DNA from 4 places in the Allorhizobium sp. DMC15 genome. Region 3 is predicted to be linked to each of the others. Evidence: riboswitches for the same ligand, from Rfam matches in the RefSeq annotation. Region 3 holds a riboswitch; each other region holds the start of a gene.
The links. A riboswitch is a leader RNA that binds a small molecule or an ion and turns the genes downstream of it on or off. The one in region 3 is predicted to bind cobalamin.
Positions count from the first base shown of each region.

Region 1: linked by a shared signal. The riboswitch ahead of cobU (bifunctional adenosylcobinamide kinase/adenosylcobinamide-phosphate guanylyltransferase) and the one ahead of ACT53S_RS04555 (aromatic ring-hydroxylating oxygenase subunit alpha) in region 3 are both predicted to bind cobalamin.
Region 2: linked by a shared signal. The riboswitch ahead of bluB (5,6-dimethylbenzimidazole synthase) and the one ahead of ACT53S_RS04555 (aromatic ring-hydroxylating oxygenase subunit alpha) in region 3 are both predicted to bind cobalamin.
Region 4: linked by a shared signal. The riboswitch ahead of ACT53S_RS00390 (ABC transporter ATP-binding protein) and the one ahead of ACT53S_RS04555 (aromatic ring-hydroxylating oxygenase subunit alpha) in region 3 are both predicted to bind cobalamin.

Region 1 covers NZ_JBQUZB010000003.1:150,292-158,121, reverse strand. Annotated here, with positions in the region: gene cobN (cobaltochelatase subunit CobN) at 1-1,624, opposite strand, end outside; gene cobW (cobalamin biosynthesis protein CobW) at 1,628-2,704, opposite strand; gene cobU (bifunctional adenosylcobinamide kinase/adenosylcobinamide-phosphate guanylyltransferase) at 2,708-3,238, opposite strand; cobalamin riboswitch at 3,426-3,793, opposite strand; gene ACT53S_RS14995 (hypothetical protein) at 3,869-4,690, opposite strand; gene ACT53S_RS14990 (ATP12 family chaperone protein) at 4,750-5,556, opposite strand; gene ACT53S_RS14985 (HAD-IA family hydrolase) at 5,566-6,219, opposite strand; gene ACT53S_RS14980 (RluA family pseudouridine synthase) at 6,216-7,205, opposite strand; gene crcB (fluoride efflux transporter CrcB) at 7,302-7,679, opposite strand; gene ACT53S_RS14970 (flavodoxin domain-containing protein) at 7,735-7,830, opposite strand, start outside.
Region 2 covers NZ_JBQUZB010000003.1:618,437-626,266, forward strand. Annotated here, with positions in the region: gene ACT53S_RS17285 (NADP-dependent malic enzyme) at 1-1,481, shown strand, start outside; gene ACT53S_RS17290 (GNAT family N-acetyltransferase) at 1,539-2,087, shown strand; gene ACT53S_RS17295 (helix-turn-helix transcriptional regulator) at 2,247-2,993, shown strand; gene ACT53S_RS17300 (acyl-homoserine-lactone synthase) at 3,116-3,757, shown strand; gene ACT53S_RS17305 (DUF2865 domain-containing protein) at 3,890-4,960, shown strand; gene bluB (5,6-dimethylbenzimidazole synthase) at 4,967-5,671, opposite strand; cobalamin riboswitch at 5,713-5,902, opposite strand; gene ACT53S_RS17315 (TolB family protein) at 5,941-6,777, opposite strand; gene ACT53S_RS17320 (NAD+ synthase) at 6,807-7,830, opposite strand, start outside.
Region 3 covers NZ_JBQUZB010000001.1:943,685-951,514, reverse strand. Annotated here, with positions in the region: gene ACT53S_RS04590 (PhoX family protein) at 1-456, shown strand, start outside; gene minE (cell division topological specificity factor MinE) at 566-826, opposite strand; gene minD (septum site-determining protein MinD) at 823-1,638, opposite strand; gene minC (septum site-determining protein MinC) at 1,668-2,441, opposite strand; gene ACT53S_RS04570 (BA14K family protein) at 2,621-3,115, opposite strand; gene ACT53S_RS04565 (BA14K family protein) at 3,322-3,741, opposite strand; gene ACT53S_RS04560 (hybrid-cluster NAD(P)-dependent oxidoreductase) at 3,967-5,052, opposite strand; gene ACT53S_RS04555 (aromatic ring-hydroxylating oxygenase subunit alpha) at 5,055-6,299, opposite strand; cobalamin riboswitch at 6,401-6,603, opposite strand; gene ACT53S_RS04550 (DUF6656 family protein) at 6,907-7,509, shown strand; gene ACT53S_RS04545 (GGDEF domain-containing protein) at 7,525-7,830, opposite strand, start outside.
Region 4 covers NZ_JBQUZB010000001.1:85,562-93,391, reverse strand. Annotated here, with positions in the region: gene glpD (glycerol-3-phosphate dehydrogenase) at 1-989, opposite strand, end outside; gene ACT53S_RS00405 (DeoR/GlpR family DNA-binding transcription regulator) at 1,080-1,868, opposite strand; gene ACT53S_RS00400 (iron ABC transporter permease) at 1,944-2,954, opposite strand; gene ACT53S_RS00395 (ABC transporter substrate-binding protein) at 3,025-3,984, opposite strand; gene ACT53S_RS00390 (ABC transporter ATP-binding protein) at 4,001-4,795, opposite strand; cobalamin riboswitch at 4,991-5,222, opposite strand; gene ACT53S_RS00385 (NAD(P)/FAD-dependent oxidoreductase) at 5,347-6,618, opposite strand; gene ACT53S_RS00380 (hypothetical protein) at 6,741-6,950, shown strand; gene ACT53S_RS00375 (hypothetical protein) at 7,230-7,409, opposite strand; gene ACT53S_RS00370 (sugar-binding transcriptional regulator) at 7,545-7,830, shown strand, end outside.

The DNA of each region.
Region 1 (7,830 bases), on a different contig from region 3:
TCATGAGCTTGCCGAAGCGCATCAGCGGCAGCGCGAAGGCGCCATCGAGATGGAAAGGATCGACCTCCGGAGCGCCCCAGCGCACGGTGACGCGCTCCTGAACCTCTTTGGGAAGATCCTGAAAGAACAATTTGTAATCACATACGGAAAGCCGTTCGCGGATCACGCGGCCATCATTCGCCGCATTGGTGGGTCCGGCCATCATCACCTGCATCAATGCGTCGCCATCAGCGGGCAAATCGGCGACATCGTAGCCGGCTTCGCGCATGGCGCGCATGACCTCGATCGTACCGGCCGGCGTGTCCAGTCCGACCCCGTTGCCGAGACGTCCGTCGCGGTTGGGATAATTGGCCATGATCAGCGCCACGGGGCGGTCGGCGGGGTCGGTTGCGCGGAGCTTCGCCCAGTTGGCGGCCAGTTCGGCGACGAAACGCATGCGGCCTGCATCCGGCTCGTGGCTCACAAGATTAGCCTCGACCCGTTCGTCAAAGCGCGCCTTCGACTTGAAGGAGACGGCACGCGTCAGGACCCGGCCATCGACTTCCGGCAGGGCGACGCTCATCGCGAGATCCCGGGCGCTGAGGCCTTGGGCCGAACTCTCCCAGGTGGCGCGGGGTGAGGATGAGAAGATCGCCTGCAGCACCACGGCGCCGGTCTCGTCGAGCACGGTCGACGGCGCTTCCGCCCCCGGTGTCGAGACGGCGAAACCGGTCGTGTTGATGACCACCGAGGGCGGAAAGCGGGTGAAGATGGCGCGGAGCGTATCGACCGAAACCTGATCTTTGAGGCTCGACACGAAGACCGGCAGGGGGATCAGTCCCTGAGCCTTCAAGGCCTCGACCATGGCTTCGACGGGTGCCGTTTCGCCGCTCTGGACGAGGGCGCGGTAGAAGCAGAGGGGGGTGATGGCTTGAAGTCCCTCCCCCTTGTGGGGAGGGGTTGGGGAGGGGCTTTCCCCCTCTGGCCTGCCTGCCATCTCCCCCACAAGGGGTGAGAGACCGCGTGGTACCGTTTGCCCCTCGTCCGCCCTTCTGGGAAACGCCAGCTTCTCCCACTCCTCGACCCCGATCAGACCCCTGCCCGGCCACCAGATGCCGGCCTTCAGCAATGGACGCGCCGGGTCCGGACGTTCCTCCCCGCGCAGCATGGCCTCGGCATAGGCGACGAAGGCCCCGGCATTTCCAGCTCCGCCCTCGGTCAGATAGGTCCAGAGCGCCTGGCGGTCGTCGTCCGCACAGGCCTGGAATGGAGAAAGCCCCTCGTCCGGCTTGTCGTCGCCGGGTAGCACGACGATGACAGCGCCGCTGCGACGGGCTGAGGCATGCAGCGCTTCCAGCGCATAGTGGAAGTAGCTCGCCCCGCCCAGCGCCCTGACCACGATCAGCCGCGCATGACGCGCCGTGCGCTCGATATAGGTATCGACCGACATGGGGTGCTTCAGCGTCATCAGGCTGGCCAGTCGCCAGCGCAGCGCATCTGTGCCCCTCGCCTCCACGGCGGCTGCGATCGCAGCCAGCTCCGTGTCGGCCGCCGAGAGAAACAGCACGTCCCCCGGCGTCTGGCCAAGATCGATCGCCTCGTCGCCGTCGCTGATCGATCCCTTCTGGGCGAGAAGCAGGTGCATGGATCAGACAGCCGCCGCCTGGACGTCCTCGACGACAGACCCGAAATCCCACTCATGCAGGCCGATCACCACAAGCCGCGTCTCGCGCTTTTCAGCCGACGTCCAGGGACGATCGAAATAGGTGTCGATGCGGGTGCCGACGGCCTGGATGACAAGGCGCATCGGCTTGCCCGGCACGTCGATGAAGCCCTTCAGGCGCAGGATGTCGTGCTTTTCGATGACCGGCTTCAGGCGGTCGATGAAGTCTGCGGGATCCTTGATCGCGCCGAGCTTCAGGACGAAACTTTCGAACTCGTCGTGGTCGTGATGATGGTCGTGGTCTTCGCCCGAGGCATGCAGCGCCTCATGCTCCAGCTCGTGATGCGACTTGCGGTTTTCGATGTCGTCTTCGGTGCTGGCGCCGATCCCGAGCAGGACGAGCGACGGCACTTCGCCATTCTTCGCCTCGATCATAGAAGGCTTGCGGGTAGTCCGACCGGTCACCTCGGCGCGTACGGCGGCGATACCGGCTGCGTCGAGCAGGTCGGTCTTGTTGAGCACGATGAGGTCGGCGCAGGTCAGCTGGTCCTCGAACAGTTCCTCGATCGGGCTCTCGTGATCGAGGCTGTCATCCTCGGCGCGCTGGGCGGCGACGGCATCATGGTCATCAGCGAAACGACCGGCAGCAACGGCGGCGCTGTCGACCACGGTCACGACACCATCGACGGTCACGCGGGTGCGGATGTCGGGCCAGTTGAAGGCGGCGACCAGCGGCTGCGGCAAGGCGAGACCCGAGGTTTCGATGACGATGTGGTCAGGCTTCACGCCGCGGTCGAGCAGCTTCTGCATCGTCGGCACGAAGTCGTCGGCCACCGTGCAGCAGATGCAGCCATTGGTGAGTTCGATGATGTCGTCCTCAGTGCAGTTCTCTGCGCCGCAGCCCTTCAGCACGTCGCCATCGACGCCGAGATCGCCGAATTCGTTGATGATCAGCGCGATCTTCTTGCCGCCGGCATTGGTCAGCATGTTGCGGATGATGGTGGTCTTGCCCGCCCCGAGAAAGCCGGTGATGACGGTGGCGGGGATTTTTTGCTGCAACATGGTTCAACCCTTCATTTTCAGCGGCAGTCCAGCCGCAACGAAATAAACGTCTGCCGCTTCGGCGGCGATGGCTTGGTGGAGACGGCCGGCATGGTCGCGGAAGGCGCGGGCCATCTTGTTCTCGGGCACGATGCCGAGGCCGACTTCATTGGAAACGAAGATGACGGTGGCCTGGAGTTCCCCAAGACTGGCGCCGAGTGCGGCGCCTTCGGCGTCGACGTCACGGCCCTCTTCCATCATCAGATTGGTGACCCAGAGGGTCAGGCAGTCGACGAGGATGACGCGTTCGGGCTGGTCGAGCGCCTTCAGCGCGCCGACGAGATCGAGCGGCTCCTCATGCGTCGTCCAGCCGTCATCGGCTCGGTCGGCCTTATGGGTCTCGATGCGGGCGCGCATCTCGTCGTCCCAGGCGCGGCCCGTCGCCAGATAAAAACGGTCGAGACCCGTCTCTCGCGCCATACCTTCGGCAACACGAGATTTGCCAGAGCGCGCGCCACCGAGAACCAGGATGGATCGGGAATGGGAAGCGGTCATGGCGTGCCATGACCTTCGGCCGCGCGGACGCGGTCAAAGGCGCATGCTCCTAGCATGCGCGAACCATAAAACGATGCGCGGCCCGAAAAGACGGACCGCCATCGGCGGGTCAACAAGACCCCGCGGATGCGAAACGTCGCCAAGACAACCTCCGTGTTGGCAACGGGGATTTCTCCCCAGGTGGGCCCTATGCCCGTCACGGATGGCAGGTCTCCTGGCTCGCAGGTCTTGGCACAAAGGCCGGCGGTTCTTCCTCGCCTTCCCGGAATGTGTCGCGATATGAGAGGCGGACGATTCGTAGAAAAAGAGGCGTCCTGCCCCGGCTGTTCATATCGCCACTCCAGTGGCTTTTCCCACCCGTTTCAATCGCCAGCCGACCGCACCATGCGATCCGTCGCCATCAATCTCCGCAGGCAGGATGGAAGACCCTCGCTGCAATACAGTCGCGGGGTCGGCTGCGTTCGGCTTGCCCGGCATGGGTCCAGGCCTTCGCATTCCCTTTTGCTCTCCGGCCGACGTGTCTGCCGCCCGGAAACCATCCGCCAGAAGGATTAAGCCCGGGCCTCAGCCAAGTCAATCACAGGAGCGGCGCCGGACCGCACACAAGCGGCAAGGCGCCCTTGCCGATGCTCAGGGTTTTATAGTGAGGCAGTCTTCCGAGGCAGCCGGATCACACCCACCGCCAAGGCGAATCGCCCCACGCGCGCCCTGATCCACAGTCGTTTCAGGTTTCATCTGGGCCACCGGACGTGCCGGCTGGTAAGGATAGGCAGATTTATCCCCAGAGGTAACCGGGAGCACAGGCGGAGCCACCATTTCGACCGGCGCAGGCTTGGGAGGTGTCGGCGCACTTGCCGGAGCGGCTTGAGGCGCGGGTGGCATGACCTTCGGCGTGGCACTGGCGATTGGCGCAACGCGTGGCGTGGGTCCGATTGCAACCTCCGGGTCACTCTTCAGCCTGGTCGAGGTCATCCTCGGAGCCGGCACGATACGAACGGTCGGATGGACAAGAGAAAAATCGGATCGGATCCGCGATGCGATCTCTTCGGCCAGGGCCCCTCGGGCAAACCGGGGATCGTCGGTCGAGGCATTGACGACGTATTTTCCTTCCGCCACCGGCTCTCCCGTTTCGACGGAGGTCACGGTCACCGTGAAATGCGCCCGTTCCATGCGCCGCCTTGCCCCCTCGCCGTGATCGAGCCGGTCGATCTTCACCATGAGAACGACGCGTTCCGCGCCCGGCGGGGGCTGCGTAGCGGCAATTGCGGCCGAGACCCGGGCGTCGACGCCCGAGATCAGATCCAGAGGCATGCGGGCATCGGCGATAACCGTGACGTTCCGGACATAATAGACGAGATGTTTCGGAAACATTCGGGCCTGGATGCTCGCACAGGATGCCAGGCACAGGACGAGCCCGAACGCGATTGCGGTGCGCAGACTGCGAGCTGACATGACGACTCCGGCGGTGATTCTGTCCGCCAGAGCATCCGTCATTTATGGTTAGTGCCGAGTTAACTCGCGGGGTCAAGCGCCGCAAACAGCGCGGCTGCGGCAGCATATTCGCCGTAGCGCGCCTCGCGCCGGGCTTCGGCCTCTTCGTCCGTTCCCCAGTGCTCGCTGGTCCAGTCTTCGTCGACATGGGCAAGCGTCCAGACCGTGTCGAGGTCGAAGGCGCCCTCGGCGAAGGCAAGCGCGAGCACGGCGGAGCCGGTCAGCGTGGTCACAACGTTAAGGCAGGAAATCCGGAACGCATCGCGGTAGGCTTCAAGCGCCTTCGCATAGGCCGCGATCGCGGCTGCTGGCTGCTCCTGATGCATCACGCCCTCAACGAGGATCAAGCGCGCCTGATGCGCGGTGGCGATCCAGGCCAGCACCGGATCCCAGTTCTTCGCCTGGCGTTCGACCAACTCCTTCGGCGCATCGGCGCGGTAGCAGAGAAGATCGCTGCCGGCGAAGCGGACAATCTCGTCAAAGACCTCGTCCAGACTGTTTGCGACAGCATCGATTGCCGTGTTCGCGAGTTTGGTGATCGGCATGGTGGCTGGATCGATGAACTCGCCCTGCGCCGCCCATTCGGCGACGACGAGATCGGCAGCTTCGCGGGTCGGAAGCGTCAGCGTCTTCTTCGCCGGCGTCTTCACCGGCTTGCCGTCGAGCAGAATGGAGAAACCGTCTACTTCTTCGGCAACCGCCACGGCCGTATAGAAGCGCTTCGGCAGCGGACGCTTCATCTGGATCTGGGCGCGGCGCACCGGATCCTCGTGGCTGTGCTCGGGGATGAATGTGCCGAAGATGTCCTTGTCGAGCTCGTCGCGCATGATGTGCTCCTAATGAATATAGGCCAGCAGGTCGGCCGGTCGTTCGACAACGGCATCGGCACCCGCCTTCCAGAGATCGTCGATGGCGGCATAGCCCCAGGCGACGCCGATGGCGGTCGCACCGGCGGCTTTCGCCATCTGCATGTCATAGATCGCGTCGCCGATGACGATGGTTTCGCGGGCAACGATGCCGGCTTCGTCACAGCATTCCGTCACCATGGCAGGGTGCGGCTTTGACGGGCAGTCGTCGGCCGTGCGGCAGAAGAGGAAATGGGGCTTCAAGCCATGACCTTCAAGGATCATCTCCAGCCCCCGCCGCGACTTGCCCGTCACGGCGCCGAGCCAGATATCCTCGCGGGCGATCAGGGCGTCCAAGACCTCGCGAATCCCATCGAACATAATCTCGCCGAAACCGGAAACGCGCCGCACGTCGGCAAAGATCGCCTTGTAATGGGCGGCCATGGCGACCGCCTCGTCATCGGCATGCGGCTTGCCGTCCATGCGGGTAATCGCGATGTCGAGCGTGAGGCCGATGATCGACTTGGTCGTCTCCACAGCCGGCTCGGGCTTACCGAAGGCGACGAAGGTGTGGCGCATGACTTCGTGGATCAAGCCGGCGCTGTCGACCAGCGTGCCGTCGCAATCGAACAGGACCAGCTTCATTCGGCGTCCCTGTCGCCATCCGCCTGGTCGAAGCCAAGCAGGTTCCAGGACTGCACCATGTGGGGAGACAAAGGCGCCGTGACCTTCAGCCGACCGCCATTCGGATGTGGCAGGTCGATGTGGCGGGCATGCAGATGCAGGCGCTTCTGGATACCGCCGGGGAAATCCCAGTTGTGGTCATCGATGAAGTATTTGGGATCGCCAATGATCGGGTGACCGATATGCAAAGCATGGACGCGCAGCTGGTGGGTCCGGCCGGTATAGGGCTCCATCTCCAGCCAGGCGAGGTTCTGGGCCGCCGTGTCGATGACACGGTAGTAGGACACTGCGTGATCCGCGCCCTCCTCGCCATGCTTGCAGACGCGCATGCGGTCGCCTTCGTCGGTCTGGTCCTTGGTCAGCCAGGTCGAGATCTTGTCCTCGTGCTTGCGCGGGACGCCCCTCACCAGCGACCAGTAGATCTTCTTGGTGTCACGCTCGCGAAACGCCGCCGTCAGCTTCTGGGCGGCGCCGCGCGTGCGGGCCACGACGAGCACACCCGAGGTGTCGCGGTCGAGGCGATGCACGAGGCGTGGTTTCTCGCCCTTCCGGCTTGTCCAGGCTTCCAGCATCTTGTCGATATGGCGGGTCAGGCCGGAGCCACCCTGCACGGCAAGGCCGGCGGGCTTGTTCAAGACGAAGACCTTTTCGTCTTCGTGCAGGAGCATGCGCGACAGGAGTTCGTGGTCGTCGCCATGTTTCAGGTCGTGGCTGGCGATCGGGCCAGTCTTCTTGGCGTCGACGTCCATCGGTGGAACGCGCACGACCTGGCCGGGCTGCACGCGCGCATCGGTCTTCACACGACCGCCGTCGACACGCACCTGGCCGGAGCGCAGCAGTTTCTGCAGCGCGCCGAAGCCGAGACCCGGATAGTGGATCTTGAACCAGCGGTCGAGGCGCATGCCGGCCTCGTCTGCCTCCACGGTGATATGTTCGATGCCGGCCATCTCGGTTCTTTCGTTCTTGCAAGCGGGCATTGCCCTTTGTCCGGAGCCTTTAGTTGATTTCGGCCCTGAAGGGAAAGCAGAAATGAAATGGGCGTCTCAGAACAGGCTGCGGCCCAGCAAAAGCCCCGCGAATGCGGCCCCGAGGGCCAGAACGAGGCTTGCTGCGACATAGGCGAAGGCAGAGGCGGTCGCGCCACGCTCGATCAGCGCCATCGTGTCGAGTGAGAATGAGGAGAATGTCGTGAAGCCACCGAGGAAGCCGACGACGATCAGAAGTCGAAGTTCGGCGGACGCGTCGAACCGGCGGGCGACCAGCTCGGTGAGGATGCCGATAGCAAAGGAACCGACGATGTTGACCGTCAGGGTGCCCCAAGGAAAGGACAGGCCCATCAGACGGGTCATGCCGAGACCAACGAGGTAACGCGCGACCGAGCCGATCGCGCCGCCGAGGGCGACGAGCAGGATATGGAACATGGTGGCCTCCGATGCATGAGCAATGCACCGCTTCAAATGCCAGCGAAGCCCGCCGTCAAGCCCTCACGGCCGCGCGAAAGTCCTCGACAAACCGGCGCAGCGTCTCCCAGTCGGTGAATTCGTGGTCGCGACGGCTATCTGTCGGCGCCTT
Region 2 (7,830 bases), on a different contig from region 3:
GGGTCCTGAAGCCGGAACTGCTTGCCCGCATGGCGCCGAGCCCGTTGATCATGGCGCTCGCCAACCCGAAGCCGGAAATTATGCCGGAGGAGGCGCGGGCCGCCCGTCCGGACGCAATGATCTGCACCGGACGCTCCGACTTCCCCAACCAGGTCAACAACGTCCTCTGTTTCCCCTACATCTTCAGGGGCGCCCTCGATTGCGGCGCGACGACGATCAACGAAGAGATGAAGATGGCCGCCGTGCGCGCCATCGCGGCCCTCGCCCGCGAGGAAGTCTCCGAAGTGGCCGCCCGTGCCTATACCGGTGAGACGCCGACATTCGGCCCGGACTATCTGATCCCCTCTCCGTTCGATCCGCGCCTGATCCTGCGCATCGCCCCGGCCGTGGCCAAGGCGGCCGCCGAAAGCGGCGTCGCCCGCCGTCCAATCGCCGATTACGACACCTATCTCGACCAGCTCAACCGTTTCGTCTTCCGCTCCGGCTTCGTGATGAAGCCGATCTTCGCCGCTGCAAAGGCGGCCGCCAAGAAGCGCGTGATCTTTGCGGAAGGTGAAGACGAACGCGTGCTGCGCGCCGCTCAGGTGCTGCTCGAAGATGGCATCGGCGAGCCGATCCTGATCGGGCGCCCGCAGATCATCGAGACGCGCCTGAAGCGCTACGGGCTGCGCATTCGCCCCGGGGTCGACTTTCAGCTGGTCAACCCGGAAGACGATCCGCGTTATCGCGACTACGTTGACGACTATTTCGCGCTCGTCGGACGTGCCGGCATCAACCCGGAAGCCGCACGAACCATCGTGCGCACCAACACGACGGTGATCGGCGCGCTCGCCGTCAAGCGCGGCGAAGCCGATGCGCTGATCTGCGGTGTCGAAGGCCGTTTCGATCGGCACCTGCGCGATGTTCGGCAGATTATCGGCAAGCGACCGGGCGTACGCGACTTCTCGGGCCTGAGCCTGCTGATCTCCCAGCGCGGTGCGATCTTCTTCACCGACACATTCGTCACGGACGATCCGTGTGCCGAGGAGATCGCCGAAATGACGATCCTAGCCGCGGAAGAAATCCGCCGATTCGGCATCAGCCCGAAAGCGGCACTCCTGTCCCACTCGAACTTCGGCTCCCGTCCGTCTGCCAGCGCCTCGAAGATGCGCCAGGCCCTCGAAATCATTCGCAAGGCAGCGCCTGATCTCGAGGTTGATGGCGAAATGCAAGGTGGCTCGGCCTTGTCGGAAGCCTTGCGCAAGCGCGCCATGCCGGACAGCACCCTGACAGGTGAAGCCAATCTCCTGGTCTTCCCCAATCTCGACGCAGCCAACATCTCGCTTGGCATCGTTCGCACGATGATGGACGCGCTGCATGTCGGCCCGATCCTGCTTGGCGCCGCTCTGCCTGCCCACGTGCTGTCGACCTCCGTCACATCGCGCGGCGTGGTCAACATGGCAGCCTTGGCCGTCGTTGAGGCCTCCCAGCCGGAGGCCTGAGGCGGTCAGGACAGGCTTCCCGCTCGGAAGCCAGGCCCTGAAACTCGGAGTGTTCGAATGGAGAGTATCGAAACGCCCCGCCTCACCTTAAGGAATTTTCGGGTGGAGGATGCCGAGGATCTCTTTGCCTATCTGCAGGAACCGTCGGTCAGTTGTTTCCTGTCCATGAAACTTGACGACATGGGCACCGCGAAGGCGGAGGCGGAAAGTCGGAGCCAAAGCGACGAATACATTGCGGTTTGCCTAAGCGGAACGGATAAGCTTATCGGCGATCTGTTCGCGGTACCGGAGGACGACACGGTCTCGGTTGGATGGAACTTCAATCCGGCCTTTTCCGGAACAGGTCTTGCGTCCGAGGCCGCGCGCGCACTGTTTCAATGGCTTTTCTCGGTCAAGCAGGCGCGCAGGCTCTATGCCTATGTGGAGGATAACAACATCCCATCCCAGCGCCTGTGTGAGCGGCTGGGCATGCGCCGCGAAGGCCTGTTCATGGAATACGTGTCTTTCCGAAACGGGGATGACGGTCTCCCGATTTACGAAAACACCATGCAATACGCGATCCTGCGAAAAGAGTGGGACGCCCGAATTGGATCTGTCGCTGGGTGAGAAAGCCAGTCAATCGAAACGGGGCCCAAGGCCGCTGACAGTTTGACGCCACACGAGGCGCGCCCGAAAAAATCAACAACGGGAAGCGCGCAGATTTGACGCTGGACAAGTCAGAGCTGTAACCCTGAAATTGTATCCCTGAGAATCTAGGGTCATTCGATGGGGCAAGAGGGCGTGTATTTCGACCTAGTGAACTGGCTCGACCAACAGGAGCAGTTCGAACCGTCCACATTTCTGCAAAAGCTTCAGGCCAGTTATCAAACCGGCGCCGTGATCTATGTCGACGGTGTGATCGGCTCCGAACGGCTGAAACTGAACAGACTGGTTCACAGCAGGCCGAGCGACGCCAAAAGGACCGCGCGGCTCCTCATGGAACGCCCATTGCGCGACCAGCTCTTGTACGTCTTTTCCGAAATCGAACCGGTTCAAATCGATCTGGCAGCCCTATCAGCGCCTCATCCAAGCGGCCGGTTCAGCTTAGGAGATAACACACGGATCGGCGTGGGCTATCCGCTGCTGTCGCATCCTGGACGCCGCGCCTGCCTTCTTGTCCAGGCAGAGGACGAGAAGGACAGATGGGGTGACTGGCGTCGCGTGAATGACCGCGATGTCTCAAGCCTTGCGGGGCGACTGCATGCGCGGCTCGCCAAGTCGACCACACGAAAGCCGCAGCGACGCCGCAGTAAGACGCTGCTGACACGCCGTGAGACCGAGACACTGGCCTGGATCGCCGCCGGCAAGAGTTATTGGGAGGCCGCGATCATACTCGGCATCACGGAGCGTACCGTACGTTACTTTATGGCCAATGCTCGCGACAAATTGGAAGTCGTCAACAATGCCCAGGCGGTCGCCGAAGCCGTCTGGCAAGGGATTATTCCCCGCCTCTCCGACCGCACGCCCAACTGACGGAAGTCGGGACGATCCATCATATCATAGATTGCAATCCGTGAAGCTGGCGCCACCGCCAGTTTCAGGAATTTCCTATGAACTCCATGTTGTCCGCTCCGACGGTCTTCAAGGAGTTCAGCATGATCAGGATCATCAACGGCGCACGACGCCAGCAGTTTCCCGCCGATATCGACGCCATGCATCGGTTGCGTAAGCGTGTCTTCCATGACCTGCTCGGCTGGGACGTGCAGGTGCGCGACGCCTGGGAAATCGACAACTATGACCGCGCGAACCCGCTCTACGTCCTGTCCTACGGTGAAAGCGGGGCGCTGCGCGGGGCTCTGCGGCTGCTTCCCACGCTTGGTCCGAACATGCTCGACGACACCTTCCCCCAACTGCTAGGGCCGGGCCCCGAAATACGCAGCGCCGCGATCTGGGAATCGAGCCGCTTCTGCATCGATCCGGAAATCTCCCAGGATCGCGCTAGCAACCAGGTGACGATTGCTGCAGCAGAGCTCATGTGCGGTGTCGGCGAACTTGGACTTGCCTCGGGTCTCAGCCACATCGTCACGGTCACGGATGTCTTCCTCGAGCGGATGTTCAAGCGCATGGGTTGCCCCGGCGAACGCATCGCCGACCCCCAGCGCATCGGAACGGTCCAGGCGGTGGCTGTCTCCTGGGAGGTTAGCCACGATCTGCTCAATCGGATGAAAGCCGTTGCCGCGATCGATGGCACCGTCTTGGAGCAACCGATGACGCTGGCTTCCGCGCGCGCTGCATGACGCACGGGGAGCGGTTGCCTTGCCAGGCCGCAGCCGCTCTCTCACCCGTCATTTTACTTTGGCGCCAACTGCCTTATGGTGTCTCCGGAAACACAAAACCGTTGTGTACCGCCAGGCACCCCGGTCGGAGCCATGAAACCACTGACCAGACTGCTCGCCCCCCTGATGGCCATCGCCTGCCTTGCAGCCACCCTGCAGGACGCCAGAGCCACGTCGCTGGCATGCGAGAGGCTGCGAGAACGACTTGTTTCGGCGCGGTCCACGGTCTCGTCCGATGACATCAACCGCTATGCCGGAGCCATTGCGCAGCAAAATCTCGAACTGCGCAAAGCTCGGCAGGACCAGCGGCGGCTGCGCTGCCTCACCTCGTCGATCACTACGATCCGCGCCGATGGCGGCAGTGACTGTGGCGATCTCGCCAAGGCACTTGAACGCATGGAGCGCAACAGGGAGATCCTGACCAGCAAGCTCGTCGAGCTGCGCGAGGGACTGGGCGAAGCTGAAACGGCGCGGCTTGAGCAGGCGCTCGCCGATCATGGCTGCGATAGCGGAAGCACCGTCGTCTCTGCGCCTGAAGAGCCCGAACGAGTTCCATATCTCGACACGCTGGCTGAACCCTATCGACCGGATCGCGCAGCTGAAGCGGCCCTCTCCTTCCGACCGTCGATCGGCATGCTGCCGACCGGCGATGTCCGCACACTCTGCGTGCGAACCTGCGACGGTGGCTTTTTCCCGATTTCCTCACGCACGTCCGCCATCAACTTTGCCCGGGACGCCGCGCAATGCCAGCAGATGTGTCCCGGTGTCGAAACCGAACTCTTCTTCCATTCGGCCAGTTCCGGCGAAACCTCCGACATGGTATCCGCCGCGACCGGACAGCCCTATCGCGACATGCCCAATGCCTTCGTCTATCGCACACGCCGGCCGGCGGAGGATCCGCAATGCCAGTGCGATTTCGGACGTTACCACCAGAGGATGACCCCGCGCCCGGCCGTGCCGGACTATCAGTCGTCAATCCTTACCGTGAAGCCGCAAGACGCGCCGGCAGCCCGGGTCGACGCAGTGATCCCCGCGCCAGTACGAGAGCTCGACGCGGCAGCGCTCAACGTCCGTCGTGTCGGCCCGGTCTTCCTGCCTCCGCAAACCGGCAGCATCGACCTGACGAAGCCCGCAGCTCCCGGTCCGCAGCCTTTGCAGGAATAGCGTTTCTTACGTAAGTTCGTCGGAGCCCGCGCACGCCGGCCATTGCTCCTCGAAGATCAGATCGTCGAGGGCGAGGCGCCTTCGCCACCCCTTCACCTCCAGCTCGGGCCGATCGTAGAGTTCCGCGACGTAACCAAGACAAAGATAGCCAATGATCTCGACGCGCTCCGGAATGCCGAGGATCTCTTTGGCGTCTGCCTCGTGAAAGATGCTGACCCAACCGACACCGACCCCTTCGGCACGGGCGGCAAGCCAAAGATTTTGAATGGCGCACACGGTCGAATAGGCATCCATGCGCGGATTGTGGGTCCGACCAAGCACGACGGGCCCGGCCCGATCCGGGTCGCAGGTGATGCAGATGTTGAGAGGCGCCTTGCGGATACCCTCCAGTTTCAGCGCCCGGTACGCGCTGCGACGTTCATCCGGAAACATCGCCTCCGCCTCTTCGTTCGCGCGTCTGAACGCCTGCCAAATCGCCTCTCGCTGAGCTGCACTGCGAATTAGCAGAAAGCTCCAGGGCTGCATGAAGCCCACGGAAGGCGCGGCATGGGCGGCTCCCAACAGGCGGCGCACGAGATCGTCCGGCAGCGGATCGGGAAGGAACTGATCGCGCACATCGCGGCGCGTATGGATGGCGCGGTAGACGGCGTCCTTGTCTGGCTCGGCAAAGGGCGCTGTCCGGACGAGAAACTCGTTCGGTTTGTCGTGCATCGTAATCCCCACAATGCGCAACCACCCGCCGTCCACGCGGGTTCGGTCTATCTCGCCAGGCCGGTCTTCTGACTGAGCATCATCCGCGACGTGCGCCTTCCCGGATTCCTCCAGTGGCTGGGTTTCCCCTGACACGTCACATCCGCCTCACAGCGTTGGGCACGTGCCGGATTTTCACCGGCTTCCCGATTCTCCCGCCTTGCGGCAGGCACCTGACACAGGTGTTCTACTTGACGGAGATTGCGGAGGACAGACCAAAAGCGACAGCGTCACTCAGGCTGGGGGAAATAGCGCACGAAGGCGAAGGCCGTTCCGTCCGGAGCCCAGTTCGGCACATTGATCGATCCCTGCCCGCCGAAGAACTCGATGAGCGTCTCGACATTCCCGCCATCGGCATCCATCAGACGCAGCCGAACCTGCTTGTCACGCGGGTGCCCTGTCACGTCGGCATCATAGGAGAGGAACAGCACCTTCTTCCCATCTGGCGACGGATGCGGGAACCAGTCGCCATAGTCGTCGGAGGTGAGCTGCTGCAGGTCGCTACCATCCGTGCGCATCCGCCAGATCTGCATAGTGCCGGTGCGGCTGGAATTGAAATAGATCCACTGGCCGTCAGTCGAATAGTCGGGACCGTCATTGTGCCCCTCGCCCTGCGTCAGCCGCCGCTCTGGCCCGCCTTTTGTCGGGATCGTGTAGATGTCGAAGACACCGCCGCGATCGCCGCAATAGGCAAGTTCCTTTCCGTCCGGCGACCAGCCATGCCAGTAGGACGGCATCTTGTCAGTGACCTGGCGCGGTTCGTCGTCCCCGTCACCCAACATATAGATGCAGGACTTGCCGAAGAGCGTATGGTCCGAGAAGGCGATCGAGGCACCGTCCGGGGAGATCCCGTGGTCGTTGTTCAGCCGAACAGCAAAACCGGTATCGATCAATTCCGGCTCCGGATCCTCCTCATCGAGCGGCAGGGCATAGAGCAGCCCGTCGCCGTTCACGACGAGGAACTCGCCGTCCCGCGACCAGTTCGGCGCCTCGACGAGGTCTTCCGTCTGCCAGACGACCTCGCATTCGCGGGTGTTGATGTCAAAGATTTCGACGGAACTGCGCATGCTGCTTCCTCTCGCCCGTTCCGGATCACTCAGCGATCACGGAATCGGTTCGTGATCGGATAGCGACGATCGCGTCCGAAATTCTTCTTGGTGATCTTCACGCCCGGTGCCGACTGGCGGCGCTTGTATTCGGCGAGATAGAGCAGGTGCTCGACCCGGTGCACGGTTGCGATGTCGTGACCGCGTGCGACGATCTCGTCGACACCCATTTCCTTCTCGACCAGGCATTCGAGAATGTCGTCGAGAACAGGATAGGGCGGCAGTGAATCCTGGTCGGTCTGGTTCGGCCGAAGCTCCGCAGACGGGGCCTTTGACAGGATGTTGGCAGGGATCACCTCGCCCGAGGGACCGAGTGCACCCGGGGGAACGTTGGCATTGCGCCAGGCCGACAGCGCATAGACCTGCATCTTGTAGAGGTCCTTGATCGGGTTAAAGCCGCCGTTCATGTCGCCGTAGAGCGTCGCATAGCCGACCGACATTTCCGACTTGTTGCCGGTTGTCACCACCATCGAGCCGAACTTGTTGGAGATCGCCATGAGGATCGTGCCGCGCGTGCGGCTCTGCAGGTTCTCCTCGGTGATGCCGCTCTCGGTCCCCTCAAACATGTCCGAGAGCGACGAAAGGAAGCCCTCGACCGGGTCCTGGATCGGCACGATGTCATAGTGGCAGCCGAGCGCCTTGGCGCAGGCCTCGGCGTCGGCAAAACTTTCCTGCGAGGTATAGCGGTAGGGCAGCATGATCGTGCGCACACGCTCTTCGCCCAGCGCATCGACGGCGATCGCTGCACAGATAGCCGAATCGATACCGCCCGAGAGACCGAGCACCACGCTCTTGAAGCCGTTCTTGTTGACGTAATCGCGGAAACCGAGCACGCAGGCGCGGTAGTCAGCCTCTTCCTTCTCAGGGATCCGCGACATCGGCCCCTGATCGCAGCGCCAGCCTTCGGCCGTGCGTCGCCAGGTCGTGACTGACAGGGTCTCCTCGAACTGGCTCATCTGGAAGGCGAGAGACTTGTCACCGTTGAAGGCAAAGCTCGCGCCGTCGAAGACCAGT
Region 3 (7,830 bases):
GTGCGCTGGTACCCCGAGAATGACGACCATGCCGATGGCAAGTTCAAGTGGGACCTGTTCCTGATGGCCGGCAACCCGGTCGTGCACAAGGACGGCCCCTATGCCGGCTCGTCGAACATCAACGAAGGCAACATGTTCAACTCGCCCGACGGCATGATGTTCGATTCGACCGGTCTTCTCTGGATCCAGACCGACGGTGAAGACACCAACGAAGGCGAGTTCGCCGGCCAGGGCAACAACCAGATGCTGGCGGGCGACCCGGTCACGGGCCGGATCGAGCGCTTCCTCACCGCCCCGAAGGGTGCCGAAGTCACCGGCCAGACCTGGTCGGCCGACAAGCGCACCCATTTCGTCGGCATCCAGCATCCCGACGCCCCCTTCCCGGATGGCGAAGGCAAGCTGCCGCGATCGACGATCGTTGCGATCAAGAAGGACGACAACGCCAAGATCGGCTGAGGATCGAGGGCCGGGCGGCAATGTCCGCCCTGCCCTTCTCACAGAACAAGAGAAGGCCGCCGACCGGGTTTTCCGGCGGCGGCCTTTTCCATCGCAGACGATGGTCCGATCAGGCGGCGAGGCGCTGGGCGTTGCGCGGGATTTCGACATCGATCTCCAGGATCGACACGTCCTCGTCGCGGTCCATCTTGATCTGCACCTTGTCACGGTCGAATTCGACATGCTTGGCGATCACGGCAAGGATTTCCTCGCGCAGCACGGCCACCAGATCGCTTTCTAGCGACGCCCGTTCATGGGCGAGCAGGACCTGCAGGCGTTCGCGCGCCATCGGAGCGGAACGCTGCTTGCGGAACAGGGAGAAAATGCTCATGCGGCCCTCCGCGCGAAGATCTTGTCGAGGAGACCACGCTTCTCGCCAGGGATGGTGATCGGAACGTTTTCGCCGGCCAGACGACGGGCGGCGTCGAAATAGGCCATGGCCGGGGCGCTGCGGGCGTCGGCGAGCGTGACAGGCGCACCGATGTTGGAGGCGCGCAGCACATCCATGCTCTCCGGGATTATGCCGACCAGCGGGATCGACAGGATCTCGAGCACGTCGTCCACCTTCAGCATGTCGCCACGCTGGGCGCGGTTGGCGTCGTAGCGGGTCAGCAGCAGGTGCTTTTCCATGCGCTCGCCGCGTTCGGCCTTGAGCGTCTTGGAATCCAGGAGACCGATGATGCGGTCCGAATCGCGCACCGAAGAGACTTCCGGATTGGTGACGACGACGGCCATATCGGCATGGCGCATCGCAAGCGTCGCACCGCGTTCGATGCCGGCCGGGCTGTCGCAGATGATCCAGTCGAAATACTTCTTCAGCTCGTTGATGACCTGCTCGACGCCTTCGGCGGTCAGGTTATCCTTGTCGCGGGTCTGCGAGGCAGGCAGCAGGAAGAGCGTTTCCAGCCGCTTGTCGCGGATCAGCGCCTGCGGCAGCTTGGCGTCACCCTGGATCACGTTCACGAGGTCGTAGACGACGCGGCGCTCGGCGCCCATCACCAGATCGAGATTGCGAAGGCCCACGTCGAAATCGACGACCACGACCTTTTCGTTGCGCTGCGCGAGCGCGGCACCCAGAGCGGCTGTCGACGTGGTCTTGCCGACCCCGCCCTTGCCTGATGTCACAACAATCACCTTGCCCATGTTGTTCTCCTGTCTATCCCCGCTCAAGTTCACGTCATTCTTTCTGTCATGATTGCATCCCCCTCCAGCCAAAGCTGAACGGGATGCCCTTTCAATTCTGGATCCATGTCGTCGGTCATCGCGTAGACGCCGTCGATTGCAACCAGCTCGGATTCGAACTTACGACAGAAGATCCTTGCGTCGGCATTGCCAACGCATCCGGCGAGCGCTCTGCCGCGCAGCGCGCCGTAGATATGGACGGATCCGCCGGCGATGACTTCGGCACCGGACTGGACCGAGCCGATGACCGTGACGTCGCCCTGGGTGTAGATGACCGACTGGCCGGAGCGGATGGTTTCGCGCACGATCAGCGAGGGTGTCGAGGCCGGACTCTGCGAAACGACCACCTGGGACACCACCGGCTCCGCAGCCGCACTCTCGGCCTTGGTTTCGCCGCTGTTGCCGGCACCCGCGTCCGGGGCTTCGTTGCGCGGTACTTCATAATCCGCAGCAGGCTTGCCGCCCTTCAGCTGCGGCGGCATACCCGGCTCGACCAGCGAGGGGCGACCACCTTCGATGCCCATGATCGAGACATTGCGCGCAGCCAGTTCAGCAATCAGGGCCTTGAGCTGCGGCTTGTCGATCTCGATGTCGGAGACGTCGAGGACCACGGGACGACCGAGGAAGAAACCGGCCGAACGGGCAGCAAGATCGTCGAGCCGGACGAGCCAGTCGTCGAACGGCGGATCCGGCGTCAGGACGACGGCCAGGAAGGATCTTCCCTTGATGCGGATGGAGCGAGGTTCGGTTAGCACTTTGGTCATCTACGTAAACAAATCGTTGATGAAAGGAGTAGTGCTGATTTGGTTAACAAATGGTTAATGCCCGACCTTCGGCGTTAGGAAAGTGCCGGAAATGTCATGCTAAAAGCCGCCCGCAACGGGCGTTGCGGACGGCTCTCGGGATACCGCTGTGCGAGGGGTTAACCCCCCTCGGTGCATGATCAGTAATAGGGCGACAGGCACTGCTGGCGCGGGCCGTTATACGGCTGGAAGGTGTTGGAATAGCTGTCGTAAGAACGATAGCGGTTCTGGCACCACTGGTAGTGCTGCGGGTTGATGTTGCCGGCACGCGGGACGGCGCGGGGCTGGTTGGCAATCGCTCCGCCGATAATGGCGCCGGCTGCAAAGGCAGCAAGCGGGTACCAGTAGCCGTTGTGGTAACGGTAGCCGGCACGGCGCTCACGATAGCCGCGATGGCCGCGCCAGTAGTGCGCGCGCTCGTAGCGGTCCCAGCGTTCATAGCGGTCGCGACGATCGTAACGACGGTCGCGATAGATGCGAATGCCGCCATCAATATACTGGACATTGGTGGCATCCGTCGTCGTGGTGACCGGCGCGACGGGGCGGATAACCTGCGCCTGTGCCGGGACCATGCTTGTGACGGCGAGGATCGATGCGAGAGCAGCAACGGCTGTCGTCTTCAATGCACTCTTCATGATGTTTCTCCCTGCATGTTTCTTTCGGCCGTCGGGAGCGGACATCGCCCGGTCCTCGACCTTGAGAAAAGGTTAACGGGGCCAGCCTGAACTCAGAATTAACACGCCGTTCATAGCTCGCGCTTTGCGCGTAACGGTTCCGTGACCGCTTTGGCGCACAAGTGCCCGTCAACGGTGGGAGTGGTGTTTTGTTCCAGGTTGAGCCGTCAATAATAGGGCGAGTAACACTGCTGGCGCGGACCGTGATACGGCTGGAACGTGTTGCTGCGCCAGTGATAGGACCGGTAGCGATCAGCGCACCAACTGTAATGGATTGGATTGAGACTGCCGCCGTAACCTATCGCGTGGCGGCGCGGAATCGGCACGTCAAGGATGACGCCCGCGCGCATGGAGCGGGGAGAAAACCACAAGCCGTCATGATAAACGTAGCCCGGCCGGTGGAACCGGTATCCCGGTACGTGATAACCATCGTGCGGCGACAGGACCGTCACCCGCTCGACATGGCGATAGCTGATGTGCCGTTCGTAGATGCGAACCTCAAGGCCGCCGGCCTGGACGTCAAACCCGCTCATCGCGAAACCGACAGCGGCCAGACATAGAGCGGTGAAAGCAGAAACAAGCTTCATGCACGTTACCCCCTCGGCTTGGCCTCCGCGCTAAAACTTCGGCCATCCTGGCCGACATAAGACCGGACCCTGGGTCACGGGCGAAGGCTTCATCAGAGGATGCTAATCGTGAGACATGCGACCGGCAAGAGGCGCGGCTCGTGTCATCTCACCCGAAACAGCGAGAGGGCGAACCCTGTCCGGCATCGCCCTCCCCGTATCCGCAATTGATGGATCCGTCCTGGCTTACGCTTCGATCTCGATATCGCCCTTGGGCCGTGAACAGCAGGCGAGGATATAGCCCTCATCGATCTCGTCATCGAGAATGCCGCCATTGTGGTCCATCTCGACCTCGCCCGAGATCTTCATGACCTTGCAGGTGCCGCAGAGGCCGGATTCGCAGGCCGCACCGATGCGCACGCCGGCCGCACGGGCGGCCTGTAGCACGGTATGGCCGGGGGCGCAGAGCCCGTCCTTGCCGGACATGGCGAACTTGACCTTGGTCGGCTGCTCGCCATCGGCATGATCGGCGACCACCACGAGCGGCTCCGGCTTGACCGGCTGGAAGGCTTCCTCGTGATAATTCTTCATGTCGAAGCCGGCGCCTTCGAGGGCCTCGCGCACGGTTGCCATGAAGGGCGCCGGGCCGCAGCAGAAGACGGTCCGTTCCAGGAAGTCAGGTGCCAGAAGGGCGATCTTCGCCTTGTCGATGCGACCCTTCAGGCCTGACCAGAGCTGGCCGCGCGACACCTGCTCGACGATGAAGCCCAGCGTCAGATGCGGCATTTCGCGGGCCTTGGCCTCAAGCTCCCAACGGAAGATGATGTCGTCAGGCGAGCGCGCGCAGTTGAGGAAGGTGATGTCGCTGTCGGGTGCCCGGTCACTCATGTCACGGGTCATCGACATCATTGGCGTGATGCCGGAGCCGGCCGAGACGAAGAGGTATTTCTTGGCCGGATGGCGGGCATAGGAAAAGTCGCCGAGCGGGCCGAAAGCCTTCAGCGCCATGCCCGGCTTCAGGTTGTCGAACATCCAGCGGGTGCCGATGCTTTCGGCCTGAGCCTTCACCGTGACCGCGACCGTATAAGGGCGCGAGGGGCTGGAAGAGAGCGTGTATGTGCGCATGACCGGCTCGGGAGAGACCGGGATCTCCAGCGTGACGAACTGGCCGGGCTGGTAACGAAACCAGAGGTTCGGCTTGTTCGGCTTGAAGGTGAAGGTCATCACGTCGGGTGCTTCCGGCGTGACGGCAACGCATTCGAGCAGATGCTCCCGGTCGGACCAGGGATGCATCTCGTCGACGTGACGGTATGGGTTGACCGCGATGTTCATCTTTATGCCACCGCCGAGAGGCGGGCCTTGTCGCCCTGCAGACGCTCAATCATGAAGTTCGAATACCATTCGACAAACTGCATGACGCCGCCCTCGTGATCGACCGAATAGGGGCCCGGTTCATAGGCCGGCGAGCGGATACCGAAGGCGTTTTCCTCGACGATCGAGCGGTCCTGGTCATTGGTCATGGTCCAGACATGGGTGAGCTCTTCGAGGTCGTAGTCGACGCCTTCGACGGCATCCTTGTTGACCAGCCAGGTGGTGGTGACGGCGGTTTCCTCCGCCGAGATCGGCAGGACGCGGAAGGAGATCGCGTGATCGCCGAGGATATGGTTCCAGGTCGTCGGATAGTGGAAGAGCAGCATGGTACCGATGTGGCTGATCGGCACGTCGGCGGAGAGCGGCTTCTTGACGGCGCGCTTGCCGGACATGGTGTAGCTTTCGGCGTCCTGGATCAGCGGCATGCGGGCAGTACGGAACTGGCCCGAAGGGTCCATCTTGAACTCGGACGGCAGGCCAGCGGCTTCGCAGCGCTGCCAGTGTTCGGCAATAAACGGATCGTCGCCGGCGCCCTGGACGCCGGTTGCGGTCGGGGCTTCCGGATAGGTGCGGCAGAGTTCTGGGTGGTTGCCCGCACAGTGGTAGCATTCACGGTTGTTTTCCCAGACGAGCTTCCAGTTACCCTTCTCGATGATCGTCGTCTTGTGGGCGACCTTGGCCTCCCACAGCCGATGCGGCGCCATGTAAGGCTCGATCGAAGCGCGAACGGGGGCGAAATCCGGGGCTTCGTTGGCCAGGCAGATGAAGATGTAGCCGGCGACGCTTTCGCAATGGACCGTCTTCAGGCCGAAGTCGGCCTTGTCGAAGTTCTCGCCCATCTGACGGGCAAAGACCAGCGAACCATCGAGATCATAGGTCCACTGGTGATAGGGACAGACGAGCTTGGCGGAGGCGCCTTTGTCCTGGGTGCAAACGCGGTGGCCGCGGTGGCGGCAGGTGTTGTGGAAAGCGCGGATGACCTGATCCTTGCCGCGCACGATCACGACCGGATAATCGCCGACCTGAACGGTGAAGTAGTTGCCGGCGCGCGGGATCTCGCAGTCGTGGCCCATGAACAGCCAGTCGCGATACCAGATCGTCTCCATGTCGAGTTTGAAGTAATCCTGGTCGATGTAAAAGGGCTGTTCAAGGCTGAAGCCTTCGCGGCGGTTCTTCAACTGGCGCAATGCCGTGGTCTGCAGGTCCATGTCGTCCTCGTTATCCTATATCGGCGGATGAGGAGCGCAGCAGGGAACCGCCCCTTGGGATGGGCAGAACACGGCTATCCCCGGCCGCCCGCCGCGACCTTGATTGTTCGTTTCCCGAGGCTGGTTTCCGGGCTCTGGAGTGGCCCATTCGCGGACCGCGCCGGCGCCTTCCCAGGGTCTCCCCCAGTGGCTTTGTGCCGAAGCGCATTCTCCACCACCGTTGCGGGGGCAGCGCCGGATTTCGACCGGCTTCCCGATTTCCCACCCTCCCTAGCAGGGCGGCACCTCGAGCTTGTTATCATCTAAACACAGTCGACCGGGGGGCGCTGCACTGCGAAACGACACGGCCGAAATCGTTTGCGACATGCCACAGGATCTGAAAACGCGGAGAGAAAACAGAGATTCCCCTTATATTTCCGGAAACTGCAGCAACAGGATGAATTTCTTCGTTTCAACCATGGCGCAAACGGGCAATCGAAGGACGATCCAAAGATTTGCGCTGCGGCAAGCCTCGCGAAACCTCGGCGCTGCAGAATACCATCAAATCATGATTAACCATGCTGCGGTAAGCTCAAGATACAAAGCCGGGCACCGTCAGAGCGTCACCATGCAGAAACTGAGATACTTCGCGGCATCCAAGACCGACAAGACTGCGGCTCCAGTCAAGGCGGCGCATACCGAATTCCTGCGAACCGGACGCATTTCGCGCCATCGCGACGACTGGGTGCCTGAGCAGCGGCGCTATCTCACCTATGAGGAAGTGGCGGAGCGAACCGGCAAGCGGCTGGAAGCGGCAGCGGACACGACGCATACCAGGATCAATTCCTTCCACCGGTCCATTCAGTTTCCGAAAATCATCTTTCACCGCACGCTGACCGACAGTCCGCATCTGGGCTACTGTCACGTGACGGCCGCGCGGACGAATTTCGCCCAATATGCCGATGTGCGCTGGGCCTTCTATATCGCCAATTTCTTTGCGGAGATCGGCGAGAGCGAAACATTCTTCGAACGCATCCGGCAGAATTATTCCCGGATGTATTTCGCCGTCGCGGTGAAGCCTGAAGCAGAGACAAAGGCCATGGCGATCGACCGCTCGATCCGTGAGAACGGCCTGCTGTTCCGGACCCATGATCCCAAAGAAGCCCTGCGCAATGTGCTGATGCTCGGGGCGCGCGATGCAGAGCTTCGCAAGATCATCGCGAAGCTCTGAACCAATCCGTCAGAATCAGGCGCCGAAGCCGCCAACCGGCTTCTTTTTGTAGAGCAGCCAGTCCTTCGAGACGTAATCCGACGCACCATAGACCGTAACGGTGTCGCCGCCCGCTGCCTTGGACGTTGCGAGCGCCTTCTCAGCGAAGTTGGTGAAGTCGAAGGCGTTCGGAGCCTGCTCCGAGAAGCAGATGCCGAAGGACATGGAAAGCTGGCCCAGGCTGCGTCCACCGTTCGAGCCAACAAGGGCGCTCGCCTTCAGCTTGCCGCGCACGAGGTCGACGACTCGGCTGATCTCATCCTGATCCGACGTGTAGAGCAG
Region 4 (7,830 bases), 860 kb from region 3:
GCGCCATCATCGAAGAGCGGGCGCACCGCCGAATAGCTCCAGACGATGTCATCAGGAACGACCGGCTCCTGGAAATACTCGCTCGCCGCGCCACAGAGATAGTTCACCTCTTCGGGGCTGATGCGAACATCCTTCGGATCCTCGGTATAGTCGCGGTCCGTCGTGCCGATGAGGGTAAAGTCGCGCTCGTAGGGGATGGCGAAGATGATGCGATTGTCCGGGTTCTGGAAGAAATAGGCGCGCGGATCGTTGAACTTCTTCTTTACGATGATGTGGCTGCCCTGGACGAGCCGGACATTGTGCACGTTGTTGCGGCCGAAGGCGCCGGCGAGCACCTGATCGACCCAGGGACCGGCGGCATTGACCAACATGCGGGCGCGGTGCGTGGAGACCGATCCGTCGCGCTTGCGGGTGGTGATGACCCAGACGCCCTCTTCGCGCTTCGCCGATGTCACACGCGAGCGGCTGAGGATGGTGGCACCGCGGATTTCGGCATCGCGGGCATTCAAGACCACCATGCGGGCGTCATCGACCCAGCCGTCGGAATATTCGAAGGCCTTGGAGAAGATCGGCTTCAGCGGCTTGCCGGCCGGATCGCGGCGCAGATCGAGCGTGCGCGTTGCGGGCAGGAGCTTACGGCCACCGAGGTGGTCATACAGGAAAAGGCCAAGGCGGATGAGCCAGGCCGGGCGAATGCCGCCCTTCTGGAAAGGCAGGACGAAACGCAGCGGCCAGATGACATGCGGCGCCATCGCCCAGAGCACTTCGCGCTCCATCAGCGCTTCGCGGACCAGTCGGAATTCGTAGTGTTCGAGGTAGCGCAGGCCCCCATGGATCAGCTTGGTGGCGCCGGACGACGTGCCGGAGGCGAAATCATTCATTTCCGCCAGGGCGACGGAATAACCACGGCCAGCCGCGTCACGCGCGATCCCACACCCGTTGATCCCGCCACCGATCACAAACAGATCGTAGATAGGCTGCCCCGACATCGTTCCTCCCTGTTTTCGCACTGCAGCATTTGCTGCGATAGCGAAAGTCTGGATATCTAAAACGCAATTTAAACGAATGTCAAACGAAAGTTATTCGGCTTCGATCGCGGCTGTAGCGACGGATGTTTCGATCATGCGGACATCATTGTCGAGGCAGATCGAGCGGATGCTGTCGGAGGGACAGTGATCGGTTATGAAGGTCTGCACCTGCGATATATGGCCGATGCGAACGGGTGCGGTCCGTTCGAACTTGGAGGCATCCGTGACCAGAATGACGTGTCGCGCGTTGGCAATGATGGCCTGGGCGACTTTCACTTCGCGGAAATCGAAATCGAGCAGCGCGCCGTCTTCATCAATCGCGGATACACCGATGACGGCGAAATCGACCTTGAATTGACGAATGAAATCGACGGCTGCTTCGCCGACGATACCGCCATCAGAACCCCGCACGACACCGCCCGCGATGACCACCTCGATCGAGGGAAAGACACGCAAGCGGTTGGCAACATTGATATTATTGGTAATGACCATCAATTCCTTGTGGTCGACCAGGGCGTCGCCCACCGCTTCCGTTGTGGTGCCGATGTTGATGAAGAGCGAGGAGTTGTCGGGAATGAGATCGGCTGCGGCCCGGCCGATCGCCTGCTTCTCGGTCGCGGCCATCGAGCGGCGCGCTTCGTATTTGACGTTTTCGTTTCCGCTGGGGAACACCGCGCCGCCATGAATGCGGTTCAGCGCGCGGGCATCGCACAGATCGTTGAGATCCTTGCGAATCGTCTGGGGTGTCACCGCGAACCGGGCTGCCAGTTCATCCACGAGAACGCGGCCATATTCCTTGGCGAGCGTCATGATTTCCGTCTGTCGGGCCGAAAGCAGCATCTCCATCCCCTACTCTTTCGTTTTTCTTCAACCTAAGTCAAAACGAACCAAGGGCAACAGAAATCTGAACAGTGCTTATCGGCGCCTCAGAAGAAGAATGAAGGATAGGCCCCCGACGAGACCGGTGATCACGCCGATCGGCACGTCCTCCGGGGCCATGATCGTGCGGGAGACGACGTCGGCGAGGATCAGAACCACCGCGCCAACCAAGGCCGACAGCGGGATGACGCGGACATTGTCGCTGCCGCCGGTCAGGCGAACAAAATGCGGAACCAATAGTCCGACGAAACCGATCGCGCCGGAAAAGGCGACCATCACGCCCGTCAACAGCGCCGTCACCACAAAGAGTTCCGCGCGAAAGCGGGCAACGGGCACCCCCAAGGTGGCTGCCGTTTCATCGCCCATGGCGAGCGCATTGATTTCGCGGGCACGCAGGACAAGGAAGACAAGGGAGGCGGCAAGCGTGGCCGCCGGATAGACAAGATGGCTCCATTCGGCGAGGCCGAGGCCGCCGAGCATCCAGAAGATCACCGTATGCGCGGCGCGCGGATCGCCAAGAAAGATCGCGAGATTGCCGAGCGAGGTGGCGATGAAAGCGACGGCAACGCCCGACAGAACTAGCCGGTCCGGTGCGGCTCCGGTCATGCGGGTGACGGCGACGACGGCCATTGTGGCGCAGAGCGCGCCGGCGAAGGCGAAGAGCGGAACCGTGATGACGCCGAAGATCAGTCCGGTGTGGAGGAGCGCGATGATCGCCCCCAATGCACCGCCCGAGGAGACGCCAAGCAGATGCGGATCGGCGAGCGGGTTGCGGGTAATCGACTGGAGGACGGCGCCGACGACTGCGAGACCGGCGCCAACGAGAGCGGCCAAAAGCACGCGCGGCAGCCGCACTTCCCAGACGATGCTGTCGCGGCCAGCCGACCAGGTCTGCTCGAAGAGGTCCGGCGCGGCATGGTGGCCGAGGATCGACCATACCATGCCGACGGGAATACGCGCCGAGCCGAGCGAGACCCCGAGGGTGATGCAGAGGAGGAGCAGCCCGAGTGGGCCGACCGTCCAGAGGAAGATCCTGCTGCCGCGCATCGCGTTCCTGTTTTTTAAAAATGCAGCCGGTCGCGGCCTCAGAGTATAAGCTGAGGCCGGTCAGCCGGCATTACATGTTGCGCGGGTGGAAAGCCTCGGCGAGGCGTTCGATGGCGGCGACATTGCGTGGACCAGGTGTCGCCTCGACATAAGCGAGCACGACGAAACGATCATTCTTGACGGCGTCGAGGTTCTTGAATGCCGGGTTTTCCTTCATGAAGGCGATCTTCTGCTCGGCGGTGACATCGCCATAGTCGACGATGACGATCACCTCAGGATTGCGGTCTATCACCGGCTCCCAGGAGACCTCCGTCCAGCTCTTTTCGACATCCTCCATGATGTTGATGCCGCCGGCGGCCTCGATCATGGCCGTCGGAATGCCGAAACGGCCAGAGGTGAACGGCTTTTCGGTGCCCGAATCGTAGACGAACACGCGAACGGGCTCCTTGATGGTGCCGATGCGCTCCTGGACCTTTGTCAAACCGGTCTTGTAACCGGCGACCAGGGCCTCTGCCCGATCCTCGACGCCGAAAATCGTGCCGAGGTTGAGCAGGTCGACGAACATGTCGTCCATGGTGGGTTTGGCCTTGGCCATGATGTGGCTGCAGGATTCCGTCAGTTCATAGACCTTGATGCCAAAGGGGCTGAGCGTCTCGGGCGTCACTTCGCCGCCGACCTTCATGCCGTAGTTCCAGCCGGCAAAATAGAAATCGGCATCGGCTTCGAGCAGGACCTCCTTGCTCGGATATTTGGGAGAAAGCTCGGGCAGTTCCTTCACACCTTCGCGCAGGCTCTCATCCAGCGTCTTCCAGCCAGAGATGCCGGTATAACCGACCATGCGGTCCTGCAGTTTCAGGGCCAGCATCATTTCGGTGAGATTGACGTCATTGGAGACTGCGCGTTTGGGGGCCTCCTCGAACGTGACATCGCGGTTGCAGCTCTTCACCGTGACAGGAAAGGCGCCGGCTGCCGAAGCGGCGAGGACAGCGATGAGGAATGTGGCGGCGGAGGACAGGCGGAACGAGACCATCTTGGTTCTTTCGAAATCAGGAGTTGGCAAGGGAGAATGAAAAGCGCGAGGAGCCGGCACTCGCCATATGCTGGCGTTCGGCGAGAACGCCGAAGGTGCCGGAAATGGCATGGTCGGTCAGGACCTCGTCGGGGTGGCCGAAGGCCGTCATGCGGCCCGACTGCATCAGCGCGACATGGGTGGCGAAATCGGCTGCGAGATTGATGTCGTGCAAGGTGGTGACGATTGTCAGCCGCAAGGTGGCCAGTAGGGCCAGGATCTCCAGCTGATGACGGATATCGAGATGGTTGGTCGGCTCGTCGAGGATGATGACCTCCGGATTTTGCGCGAGCGCGCGCGCCACGAGAACGCGCTGCTTCTCACCGCCGGACAGCGTGGAGAACTGACGGGACGCAAGGGAGAGCAGATCCAGATGTTCCAGTGCATGGCGGGCTTCGTCGCGGTCCTGCGCAGTCCAGCCGGTCAAGCCTTCCCGCCAGGGTACGCGTCCCATCAAGACGACGTCCTGGACGGTGAAGGGAAAATCGGCCGGCATTTCCTGCAACACGACGGCAACCCGGCGGGCAACCTGACGGGGCGTCAGATCGGCGATGTCCTGGCCATCGACTTCTACCCTGCCCTCAAGCGGCGTCACACCGCGATAGAGGCAACGCAGAAGTGTCGTCTTGCCGGCGCCGTTCGGGCCTACAATGGCGAGGCGATCCCCGCCCCCGATCGAAAAGGAGACGTTGCGCACAAGAAACTGCGAGGTTCTGGGTCCCCAACCGAGGTCAACTGCCCTGACGGATATGCCCCTGGTATCACAACTCATCGTCCAACCCTCCCCAAGAGAAAGGCAGCGGTCACGCCGTGTATTCCAGCAGGCCTGCTGAAACTATCGCTGATGATGTCCGGCAAGTCTTTCCTCCGCAGGACTTCTCCGGAGGCAAAATGGCAACCATGAAGCCGCGCGAAAGACGCGGTCTGCAAGCCAGTTCGTATCCATCGGAACACCCCGTCCGCTACGTTTCTCACTCATCTGACGGCAGGTCTCCTGGCTTGCGAATATCTGTCGTCCATCTGCCTTCCCACGATCGCTCGCAGTGGCCCGACGCTTTCGCGCCGCGAGAATGGACGGCAATCCGCTTACAGTTGCGGGGGCAGCCACGGTCTTGGTCCCTACAGGGTCTTCCGCACCGTGTTCCCTATTAATCCCCTCGGAGTCATCCGGTGGGGGAACCGTCGCCTCCTGCATAGAGCCTCCGCGACAGACTGGTCAAGCATGTCCTGCGTCAATTGTTCGATATGTAATAACATTACATTCGTCAACCGATTTTGATCGCGGAAGCGGAATTTTCGTCAGGCCATCGAATTGTTGGTCTTTCAAGGCACGGACCGCAGGCGATCTGCTGCGTGCTCATCGATCAACCGTGCGCCGCGCTGCCGCGTTGCGTAGCGCCAGACCCACTGGATGCTGACCAACAGCCGCTTCTCGAAGTTGACGAGCAGCCAGACATGAACGATCGCCCAAAGGAACCAGGCAAGGCGCCCCTTCAAATGCCATCGGCCGAAATCGAATATTGCGGCGTTGCGGCCGATGACTGCGGTATTGCCCCGGTTGCGAAAGGCGAACGGTCCCGGGGTTCTGCCGGACAAGAGTTCCGCGCGCAGCGCCTTCCCCAGATAGGTGCCCTGCTGCTTGGCCACTTGGGCAAGTGCCGGCAGGGGTTTTTCGTCAGCGCCGAGGGTGAGTGCCGTGTCGCCGAGTGCGTAGATGCCCGGCCGGCCGGGCACGGTAAGATCGGCATTGACCGGGATACGGCCCGCAGCGCCGGGTTCGACGCCGAGCCAACGGGCAGCCGGTGACGCCTTGACGCCGGCGCCCCAGACGATGGAACCAGCGGGGAGCCATTCTCCCGCGATACGAATGCGTGTCGCCTCTATCTCTTCCACTGCGGATTTCACACGGATTTCGACGCCGATCCGGGTCAGATAGTTCGCGGCATAATCGGCCAGATCCTCCGGAAAGCCCGCCAGAATCCTGGGCCCCGCCTCGACCAGCAGAACGCGAAACTGGTCGTGAGCGAGGCTGTCGAAGTCATTGGCGATCATGAAGGTGCCGAGTTCCGAGATCGCTCCTGCCATCTCCACGCCTGTCGGGCCGCCACCCACGACCACGCTCGTGAGAAGCCTGCGCTTCTCGCTCTCGTCCGTGCTGCGTTCGGCCCGTTCGAAGGCGAGCAGAAGGCGGTGGCGGATCTGGCGGGCCTCGTGCACCGATTTGAGGCCGGGCGCGTGCTTGTGCCAGTCGGGATGACCAAAGTAATTGTATTCTGATCCCGTCGCGATGACGAGGCGGTCATAGGAAATGCGGGCGCCGTCGGCGAGCAGCGCCTGCTTTGCCTCCACGTCTATCCCGGAGACTTCGCCCATCAGCACGCGGATGTTGTCATAACGCGCAAGGGTGCGACGAATCGGTTCTGAAACGTCGGCGGGTGAGAGGGCGGCGGTTGCGACCTGGTAGAGCAGCGGCTGGAACAGATTGTGGTTGCGGCGGTCGATGACGGTAACCCTGACATCACTGTTGCCGAGCGCTTTTGCGCAGGCCAGGCCGCCGAAACCCGCACCGATGATGACCACGTGTGGCTTCGTCATCCTTTTTCTCCCATGCCTCGCGTTGAAGTCCATCCGACAAACAGAAGCCGCCGGCGAATGTTCCGGGGGAACCGTCGCATGAAACTGCGGTTGGAAGGGAGATGAAAACGCAGGAGATCAAAATGGGTATGAACGGTCCAAAGGACGGCAAAGCAGGAACGACGGACCAGTCCCCGCGCTGGGAAGGGCCACAGGAGAACCGGCCACGCGGCTATCTGCCGGCAGAAGACAACCCCGACATCGACCGCGATGCCAAAGGCGAAAACCTGTCGGACCCGGTCAAACGGAACCTGGGCGATGCAATGAAGACATCGGACGACGACGCACAGTGAGCCTAGCGCCGAACTCGAAGAGGGCGCGGGGTCAGACAGTTCTTGCAGAGAGAGGAACACACGCGCGCACATGATTGCGCTTGGTGCCAACCAGTACCGATCGCAGTCCGTCAAAAACCATGTTCCCGCTGTGGAACAATTGGAACTCTGGGCCGTTTGATCGTCAGTATGTTCCCCCAACCTCCCCCGGCAGCCTCAGGGCTCCCACCTCGATCCCGCTTCGGCGGGATCGTTTTTATTTGGGCAAAGAGTGCGATCGATCGTCGCCCGCCACCGGTTTCAAGGATTGCTGATATCGCCGGTCGCGCTTGGCGGTAAGCCGGGAACGGAATCGTGCCGTGTCGGCGCATCGGTTGGGGCCGTTTGGGTGTCATCCTGTAGCAGTTCAGCGGCAAACACCATGACGAGCGCAATCGCCAAGGCGGCCAGTATCGCCACGAGTTGCCATTTCCTGTTCATCTGCTCTCTCCCTGATCGGACACGAGTTCCAACCGGCCAAAAGCTGGGTGGTTCCTGGCGGCTGCTTGCCTCGGCGCCATTTGACAGCGGCTCGCAAACTTGGCAGCACTGTTTCCATCGGGGAGGCGAGGTGTCATGGCGCGGCGCAGTGAAGGACAGACAAGACTGGACGATGCCGCGCGGGCCGGCTGGCTCTACTATGTTTCGGGTCGCACCCAAGATGAAATCGCAGCCCTCATGGGCATCTCACGTCAGAGCGCTCAACGTCTGGTCTCGTTGTCGATCGCGGAACGCCTGATCAAGGTCCGGCTGGATCATCCGATTGCGGCCTGCCTCGAACTGGCGGAAGCGCTGAAGGACCGGTACGGTTTGCGGCAGGTTGAGATCGTTCCCTCCGATCCCGAATCGGAATCGGCGACGG